Regions from separate parts of the Ruminococcus sp. NATIVEDY160 genome, predicted to be linked through region 2. Evidence: predicted binding sites of a transcription regulator. Region 2 holds the regulator's gene; the other holds the start of a gene.

Region 1 (4,414 bases), 280 kb from region 2:
ATATCCTCCTGCTGTTCGATCATCGAAACGACGGTATCGTAGTTATCATAGGTCTTATTGTGGCAAGGCACGGAGCATTGGAACAAGCCGTAATCACCCTGTGTGTAGAACAGCCGCTCCTTGTCAAAGCCTGCCAACTGAAACTGATGGTCAACATTCGTTGTGAGGACAAAGTAATTCTTATCCTTAACGAGATTTATCAAATCGTCATACACGGGGTTAGGAGCTTTTATATAGCGGTTGAAATAGATATGTCTGCTCCACCACGCCCAGAAGGTTTCTTTATCCGGGAACGGATAGAATCCGCCCGAATACATATCGGTAATGCCGTACTTTTCGGCAAAGTCAGAAAAATGCTTGAAAAAGCGTTCGCCCGAATGGTAAAGAGTATTATTCCGAAAACAAAGGAACATTGGGCGGGCATAAGAAATTGAAAATATACGGCAGATTGGATTGCCCTTCCGCTTTACGACACATAGCAAAAGGAAATTATGTGAAGTACAGAGTTTTCTTTGCAGATGAAGCCGCTGCAATTGCAGCTGGATATAGACCGTGTGCTATTTGCATGAGAGAAAAATATCTACAATGGAAACAGACACAAATATAAAACAAAAAGCAAACCACGCAGTTCCAAATCCTGCGTGGTCATTTTTATGCCAAAAATGTACTTTTCGGTGGAATATGAAAATTGTAGTTATATCCCCTGTTAGCCATGCTAAACAGCTTGAATCCCAACAGCTGAGGATTTGTGTAGAGGTATCTTGCCATCGTGTAGAAATCAATACCTTCCTGCATTGCCAGCTCATCAACCTCATCATCGTCAAGCAACAGGTCAGCGGCAAAGAGGTTCGCTTGATACTCCGTTTTGTCTGCGATGTTATAGATATTCATGTCCTCATGCGCGGCGGCCTTTAATTTGTCTGAATGAAGAATAATATGTCCCAACTCATGCGCCGCGACGATTTTGCGCTCTGCAGGGCGAAGATTCTCGTTGATCGCAATAAACTTGATGCCGTGAATGATGACGCAATACCCCTTCAAATGTTCCAGATTGCTGGACTCGCAGTGAATATCAAGCGCATCCATCAGTTCAAACGGATCGGAAGTGTTATACTTCTCGATGAGTTCCTCAACACATGCGTAAATATAGTTCTTTTTCATTTTGCTCTTTACCTCTTGATTGCAAATAATTGTTCAAAAAATGGATTTCGAGATTCAAAAAATGACGAAAAAATGCTACTCGCCTATCATCATTATACAAAAACAGATGTGTCATAAAAAGGACAATGCTCTGGTATTACCCTGTTTTTATGTCTTTTGAATGCTTTTTTTCATTTACAATCCGGCGAGGTTTATTGCTCGTCTTCGCGATCTTTTATAATTTGCCTTGCTTTCATATAGAGCGTCTGAAGCTCGTAAATAAAGGCAAGCTGCTCTTCGTCAGATAATTTGCCGCCTGCAAATAAAGCAGAAGCGTGAGCAAGGATTTCCTTCTTCTCCTCTTCCGTGAGTTCTGTTTCCTCTTTCTCGCCGTAGATCAGATAGTCGACCGATATGTCCAAAACATCAGCAAGCCGTTGAGAAACGTCAATGCGATTGGGCGTAACATGCCCCAATTCATAATTCTGAATAGTTCTTCCGGTGATTCCGCAGAGTTTTCCCAGTTCTTCCCGGGAAAGCTCTTTCTCTTTGCGCGCTCTCATCAATCGTTCGCCGTAACTGCTCATAATTTCACCTCAAATAAATCGGAAAATATTTTCTCAAAATCCCTATTGACAAAGAAATGTATTTCTGTTACAATACTGTCAAAAGGAAATTATCTTCCTGTTACAAGCTAATAATAGCACATATGTTTTAATATGTCAAGAAAAATATTTCTTTCATAGGTGGGCTATGAGAAACATACTGCACAGCGATATGAATAACTTTTACGCTTCAGTTGAATGTATGCTGAACCCGTCTCTCAAAGGGAAGCCTGTAGCTGTCTGCGGAAGTGTAGAGGAACGGCACGGTATCGTGTTGGCAAAGAACTATCCTGCCAAAGCATATGGCGTTCAGACGGGAGAAGCAGTGTGGCAGGCGCAGCAAAAATGTACAGGTCTTGTTATCGTTTCGCCTCATTTTGATGAATACATCAAATACTCAAAGCTCGCGCGGGAGGTATATGGCCACTACACGAATCAGGTTGAACCCTATGGAATGGACGAGTGCTGGCTGGATATTTCAGAGTATAACGGCAAAAATCCCGAAGCCGTAGCTTATGAGATCAAAGAAACCATGAAGGAAGAACTCGGGCTGACTGTTTCCGTGGGAGTTTCATACAATAAGATTTTTGCCAAGCTCGGCAGCGATATGAAGAAACCCGATGCTGTAACAGTAATTCCCAAAGAATCCTTCAAGGAGAAAATCTGGCGCTTGCCCGCATCTGATCTGTTGTTTGTCGGACGGGCTACAAAGAGAACGCTTGACAGGTTTTGTATTCGGACAATCGGAGATTTGGCAAACACAGCTCCCGAATTTCTAAAATCACATCTTGGGATACATGGGCTGAAGCTGTGGCAATACGCTAACGGTTTAGATAACTCTCCCGTTATGTATGAAGACTACAGACCGGTTGTGAAGTCAGTCGGTCACGGCACCACTACAAAAGCAGACCTCACTTCCAACGAAGAAGTATGGATCACAATCCTCGAGCTGTCCCAGGATATCGGTCACAGACTGAAAAAGCTCGGCATGAATTGTATGGGTATCTCTATCTGCATCAGAAATGAAGATTTAATGCATAAGGAGTGGCAGCAAAAACTCAATTTTGCAACACAGTCCCCATTCGTGATTGCAAAGCTTGCTTATGCCTTATTCCTTCAAAAGTATGTCTGGAATAAAAACATACGCTCGGTAACCGTCAGAGCGATTAATCTCATATCCGATTCCGCTCCAATGCAGTTGGATTTGTTTGTCGATCAGGATTCAATGACCCGGCAGACAAAAATAGATAACTGCATCGAGTCGCTGAGAGCGCGCTTCGGCAGCGAGATAATCAAAAACGCGGTATTGCTGAAAAACGTATGGATGATGAATAATCAAGCAAAACTTACAATGCCTACAGGTATGGCGAATATGAGGTGATTATGGATGAATGGATTATTGCAGGCGCATCCGCCGACAATATCTTATGGCGTCATCGGATGCTCTATGTATGAAAACGAAAACTCAATTTTGTGCTGTGTCGCGAAGGATGATTGGGGATTCGGTGATGTGGGCGTAATTGATGATTCAATTGTTTTTGTGCAGCGGAAGCTGGCGTTCAAGGAAGGCGCCTTGAACGTATTTAATGTCGGCGACAGTGAAAACAAGGTTTACAAAATGTCCAGACACAAAATCTCCGGTAAATATGTCGGCAGAGCGCTGATGACTGTCAATCAGTTTGAACGAGGTGTGTTATGGCGCGAAAAGTATTTGTAGACGTAATCGTCCGTGAGAATAAGGACGGCAGAAAAAGACCAATGAGCTTAGTATTTGAGGATGGCAAATCCTATGTGATCGACCGCTTGATTCAGGTAAAAAGATGTGCCGCGATGAAGGTCGGCGGCACCGGTATCCGTTATACGGTATCAATATCGGGCAAAGAAACCTATCTTTTTGAGGATGAAGGCAAGTGGTTTGTCGAGGCAAAACAATAGAACGGGAGGAACGACAATGCTATATCTTAGAAGTGGTGAAATTAGCAGCCTTGCTACACAAACAATTCAGAAGTACAAAGAATACATCGGTGTGGATTGGGAGCTTTTCAAGGTGAATCCGATCACGTTGGCTGAAATGTGGGGATTGGATGTGAAGTTCGTGGATTTAGGAGAGGATTCTGACATCATGGGATTTACAGCGTTTAACGATATGGATATTACGCTGACCGACGCGAATCAGTCGGATATCACGCTTGAGCTGTCCGGCAGAACCATCGTTATCAATGAAGCGCTCACAAGAGGGTGTGCCGGCAGACTCAATTTTACTATCGCGCATGAGATCGCCCATCATATTACTCCAAATATTCAACGAAAAGCAAACAGACGGTTGCTGCAGCTGCATCAATGGCAGTGAGTGTCAAAGCAGTGCTGGATACGCCATTGCTGACAGATGACGGTTGCCTGACCGACGCTTCTGCAAAACTTTATGAAAAACAAGCTCCAAAATTAAAACAGCAGCTACAAAAACAACTTGAAATCAAATGACATTAGAAGGCGGCTTGAGGTTCAAGCTCGAGACCATCCCAAAAGTTGTGTAAACCTCCAATCTGGTGTAAAATAGAAGCACCGAATTGGAGGTTTAATTATGAGCAGCAGAAGAAAACGCAGTCCTGAAGAACAAGCCCGGAGGGAAAAGATCCGGGAACTCCTACAAAGCAGCGGAGTCAGCAGCA
Region 2 (4,414 bases):
TTCTCCATATCCTCGCGCTGAATGCGCTCGATTATCTCGGATATGCTCTCCTCATCCTCGTCGCGATAATTGCCCGTCGCGATTCTGATAATGTTCACGAAATCCGCGAGCGTGAGAAGATCATTCGTGACCAGAAGAATGAAATCGCGGCGCTGAAGCGCGAAATCGAAAAGCGCGACAGAATGATAGAACAGCTCAAGAGCAACATCAAGGCTCTTGAGGATCAGATCAAGGAGCTCAGGAACGAGCTCCAGAAGGTCAAGGCAGAGCTCATCAAGGCGAAGGAACGCATCGCCGAGCTCGAAGCAAAGGTCGCCGAGCTCGAGGCAAGGAGCGCGGAGCTCGAGGCAATGGTTGCAGCCCTGACCGCGAAGGTCGCCGAGCTCGAGGCAATCAAGGCTCAGCTCGAGGCGAAGATCACAGAGCTCGAAGGTATCATCGAGGAGCAGAAGAGAAAGCTCTTCTTGTTTCTCTGACGCTCGGCGCCGCTCTTGTTTGTAAAGCGTGTGCCGTCGTTTGAGGTCGCGGGGTCAAGAAGAATATCCGCGAGCTTTGTGTTGTCGCCCGCTAGGAACTCGTCGATCATCTCGTTTGTAATGACCTTGCCGTACTTGCTGAGATCGGTGCCGTAGTCGTGCATAGCGACCTTGAGCTGAACAGCAACGCTGATATGTACGTCAAGTGTGTCTACACCCGCGAAGGTATTGATCGTGAACCACGCGACGGTCGAGGTGGTCATCGAGAGAAGCGTGATGATCGCAATGAACACAATCAGCCTCCTGCGGCTTTTTGAGCTCATTTTTTCACTCGTCAGCTTCTCGGCTGCCTTTTTGAAAACACCCATTGCAGACACTCCTTTTTTCATCATTTATCGACAAAAGGTACAGTTTTGTATGCATTCACAAAAACATCACATTTGCTTTGTGCAGTTTAAATGCTATTTCTCGCAGCTATTAATCAATTTTTGAGTAATAATATTCAACAGCCGAAGCACCAAGGTTTATCAGCCGTTTGCGCTGTACGTGAGAATACCGTAAACGCAATGGAAATCCGCAGATTTCCGCGAGTACGGCAGGCAAAACCCTAAATGTACCTTTCAGAACAAAAAAATAACGCCGCCCCTTTGCGGGACGGCGCAATAGATTATCAATTTTGTTTTTGCACGATCTTGTACTCGTCGTAGAGCTGAAAGTAATGGCAGCCCTTTACGCTCTGGGTGAGGAAGCGCTCCATCTCGTCCTCGTCAAGATTGACCGAGCAGTAGTCGCCGAACTCTTCGTCGGCAACGTAGTGCGCGCACTGTTCGCAGCAATCAGCCATCATCTGCCTCCGTATTTGTCGTACTCGACAGCCGTGTAGCCGTCGATGATCTCAAAGACCTCTTCCTCGGTTTCGACGACCGAGTAAAGGCTTCTGGTGTCCTCAGAGAGAAATTTGCCGCGGATAGCGTTCTCCATGAGCTCGATCAGCCCGTCGTAGCAACCCAGAAGGTTGTAGATAACGATCGGCTTTTTGTGCCTGCCGAGCTGCTTGAGGGTCAGCACCTCGAAAAACTCATCGAAGGTGCCGATGCCGCCCGCGCAGATGACAAACGCGTCGGAGTTGTCCTCCATGTACGCCTTGCGCTCGCGCATTGAGTCGGTGAAAACAAGATTGCACTCCTCGAGCAGGACATTCCTCTCCCTGAAGAAATACGGGCTGACTCCCGTCGGAACGCCTCCCTCTGAAATATGGCCGCGCGCAGCAGCTCCCATGATCCCGTACTTTCCCGCGCCGAAGATCATACCCTCGCCGCGTCTGCATATCGCCGCGCCGAGAGAGTACGCGGCGTCAAGATATCGTCTGTCGATCGCCTCGCTAGAGGAACCGAAAACGCAAACGGTGCTCAAATCTATCTCTCCTTAGTAATTTCTGATGAGTGAAACGACCTTGCCGAGCAGAACTACCTCGTCGACGATGATCGGCTCAAAGCTGTCGTTTTCGGGCTGCAGGCGGAAGCAGCCGTTTTCCTTGTAAAAACGCTTGACGGTGGCGCTGTCCTCGACCATCGCGACGACGATCTCGCCGTTCTCTGCGACGGGCGTGCGGTGGACGATCACGATATCTCCGTCGAGAATGCCCGCGTTGATCATACTCTCGCCCTGTACTCTGAGCGCAAAGAGCTCTCTGCCGCGCTTGAGCTGCTCGGGCACGGGCACGTAGAACTCAATGTCCTGGATAGCGGTGATGGGAATGCCCGCAGCGACCTTGCCGAGGACGGGCACACTGGCGCTCTTCTCCTCGCCCGCGATCTGAATGCAGCGGTTAACGCCGTGCTCGCGGATAATCAGCCCCTTTTCCTCGAGAGCCTTGAGGTGATGGTGCACCGTCGAGGTCGAGCTGAGTCCCGTGTAGTCGCAGATTTCACGCACAGAGGGTACCCTTCCGCTGTCGGAGCATTCGCGGAGGTATTCGAGTATCTTCGATTGACTTTTACTGAGTGTTTTCATAAGCGCACACACCTTTCCGACTATATTGTAACACAGGTTTTCGGAAAAATCAAACATTTGTTTTGACTTTTTTGAAAAAAATTTTTTCAGCGAGGTTTCAACCAGAATTCACACAGTTTTCATATTGATATAGTTTAATAAAAGCGTACTCAAAAGACGGAACCGCAACCGTCGAGTATATTGTTCTACCCTCCTCAATACGTGCCGGCACAGAGGCACGTAATTGTACCCCTCATTTTTTACAGACAGGAAACGCCCGATGTACCATCGGGCGTTTCTCTCTTTAATTTTCAATTTTTCATTTTCAATTTTCAATTATCCTCACGACGTCAGCCAGTCCGTCAGCGATGTCGTACAGCAGCGGCTTTATCTCCTCCGCCGCGCCGTCGAGGTCGGGCACCATGACCGTTTTGCAGCCTGCCGCGTGAGCCGAGCGTATCCCGTTCGGCGAGTCCTCGAGGGCTATGCACTCTTCGGGCTTCAGACCGAGGAGGCTCGCGGCATATATATAGATATCGGGCGCAGGCTTGCCGTGCTCGACCTGCTTCGCGCTTGCTACCGCGTCGAAATATTTCAGCAGTCCGACGCGCTCGAGGTACTTCTCGGCGAGGGGCTTTGCGGTTGCCGTCGCGAGTGCGACCTTTATTCCCTTTTCTTTTAAATAGGAAAGAAGATACTCCGCTTGGGGCTTAGGCTCGATGCCGTGGACGTCGACATAGGCGTTCATCAGCTCGATACGCTTGTTTCGCACTTCGTCGTAGTCGAAGCTCTCACCGAACCAGCCCTGTAATTTTTCGATCGCGTAGGGTCGCGCCATTGAGCGGATACCGAGCGCGTGCTTTCGCTCCATCGGGAAGCCGCACGCCTGACCCGCCTCGCACCAGAAGCGTACGTATAGCTTTTCACTGTCTAAAATAACACCGTCCATATCGAACAAAACGCCTTTAATCATGCTTTTCTCCTTTCGGAACCTCTCCCGCGTAAACGCGCGGCATTGCTATTACGGCGCGGTATAGTCCGCGATTCTGCCGCCGGGCTTCCCGGACCGTCCATATCAGTGAGAATACCTTTAATCATGACCTTCTCCTTTCGCTTTGATTGTAATATTTACAAGCACTATTCCCGCGGCTATCAGCAGCAGCGCGAGTAGTGTTTCTATTTTAAATACAGCTTCACCGAGCAGCAGTCCCGAGAGCGCGGTGCCGAAAACGGGTATCAGCAGCGTGTAGACCGAGATCTTGCTCGCGGGGTGGTGCTTGAGCAGCGCAGTCCATACGCTGAACGCCGCAGCCGACACAAACGAAAGCCACAGAAGTATCGCCACACCCTGCAGGCTCGAGAAGTTCAGCCTGCCGCCCCAAATCAGTCCGGCGACTGCCAGCAGACCACCGCCGGCAAGGAGCTGCCACGCCGTCACGGTCAGCGGATTCCGTCCGCTTGCGACCTTCTTTGAGAGCAGGTTGCCTGCAGCCGCGCAGGCGGTCGAAATGAAAATCATACTGTCGCCGAAGAGCGTATCGCCCGACACGCCGCCGCCCTGATTCATCACGAGCACGCCGCCGAAGCCGAGGACGCAGCCGAGGATTTTGAGAACGGTCAGCCTGTCCGAGCGGAAGAATACCGGCGCGGCGAGGACGGTCAGAAACGACGCGCAGGCGGTGATTATCGAGGTATTCGCGCCGCTCGTGAAGCCCAGCCCGATGTAGGTGAAAAAGTACTGACCCGCCGTCAGCACAAGACCGAGGGTCACGATCGGGAGCACGTCGGCTTTCTTCGGAAGGACGCGCGTATGCTGCAAGGCGGTGACGGGCAGCACCATCAGCCCCGCGAGGAAGAACCGGCAGCCCGCGAAGAGCAGCATTGCGCCGACGTCGCCGTCAGCCACTCCGAACGCCGAATATCCGAGCTTTATGAACGGAAACGCC

Evidence for each region. The regulator LexA, encoded in region 2, represses DNA repair genes until DNA is damaged. The targets are predictions, from matches to a motif close to CNAACANNTGTTNG.
Region 1: the regulator LexA is predicted to act here: its motif matches at 1,843-1,856, upstream of AB1I49_RS11090 (DNA polymerase Y family protein).

The regions. Positions count from the first base shown of each region.
Region 1 is NZ_CP162391.1:2,245,693-2,250,106, reverse strand. It holds gene AB1I49_RS11110 (SIR2 family NAD-dependent protein deacylase) at 1-317, opposite strand, end outside; gene AB1I49_RS11105 (Ada metal-binding domain-containing protein) at 413-607, shown strand; gene AB1I49_RS11100 (ImmA/IrrE family metallo-endopeptidase) at 652-1,161, opposite strand; gene AB1I49_RS11095 (helix-turn-helix domain-containing protein) at 1,353-1,727, opposite strand; gene AB1I49_RS11090 (DNA polymerase Y family protein) at 1,894-3,126, shown strand; gene AB1I49_RS11085 (hypothetical protein) at 3,133-3,462, shown strand; gene AB1I49_RS11080 (hypothetical protein) at 3,441-3,680, shown strand; gene AB1I49_RS11075 (ImmA/IrrE family metallo-endopeptidase) at 3,697-4,095, shown strand; gene AB1I49_RS11070 (hypothetical protein) at 4,086-4,226, shown strand; gene AB1I49_RS11065 (hypothetical protein) at 4,327-4,414, shown strand, end outside.
Region 2 is NZ_CP162391.1:102,043-106,456, reverse strand. It holds gene AB1I49_RS00535 (hypothetical protein) at 1-98, opposite strand, end outside; gene AB1I49_RS00530 (hypothetical protein) at 183-476, shown strand; gene AB1I49_RS00525 (hypothetical protein) at 401-844, opposite strand; gene AB1I49_RS00520 (DUF6472 family protein) at 1,147-1,320, opposite strand; gene AB1I49_RS00515 (LOG family protein) at 1,320-1,889, opposite strand; gene lexA (transcriptional repressor LexA) at 1,902-2,489, opposite strand; gene AB1I49_RS00505 (HAD family hydrolase) at 2,794-3,441, opposite strand; gene AB1I49_RS00500 (DMT family transporter) at 3,559-4,414, opposite strand, start outside.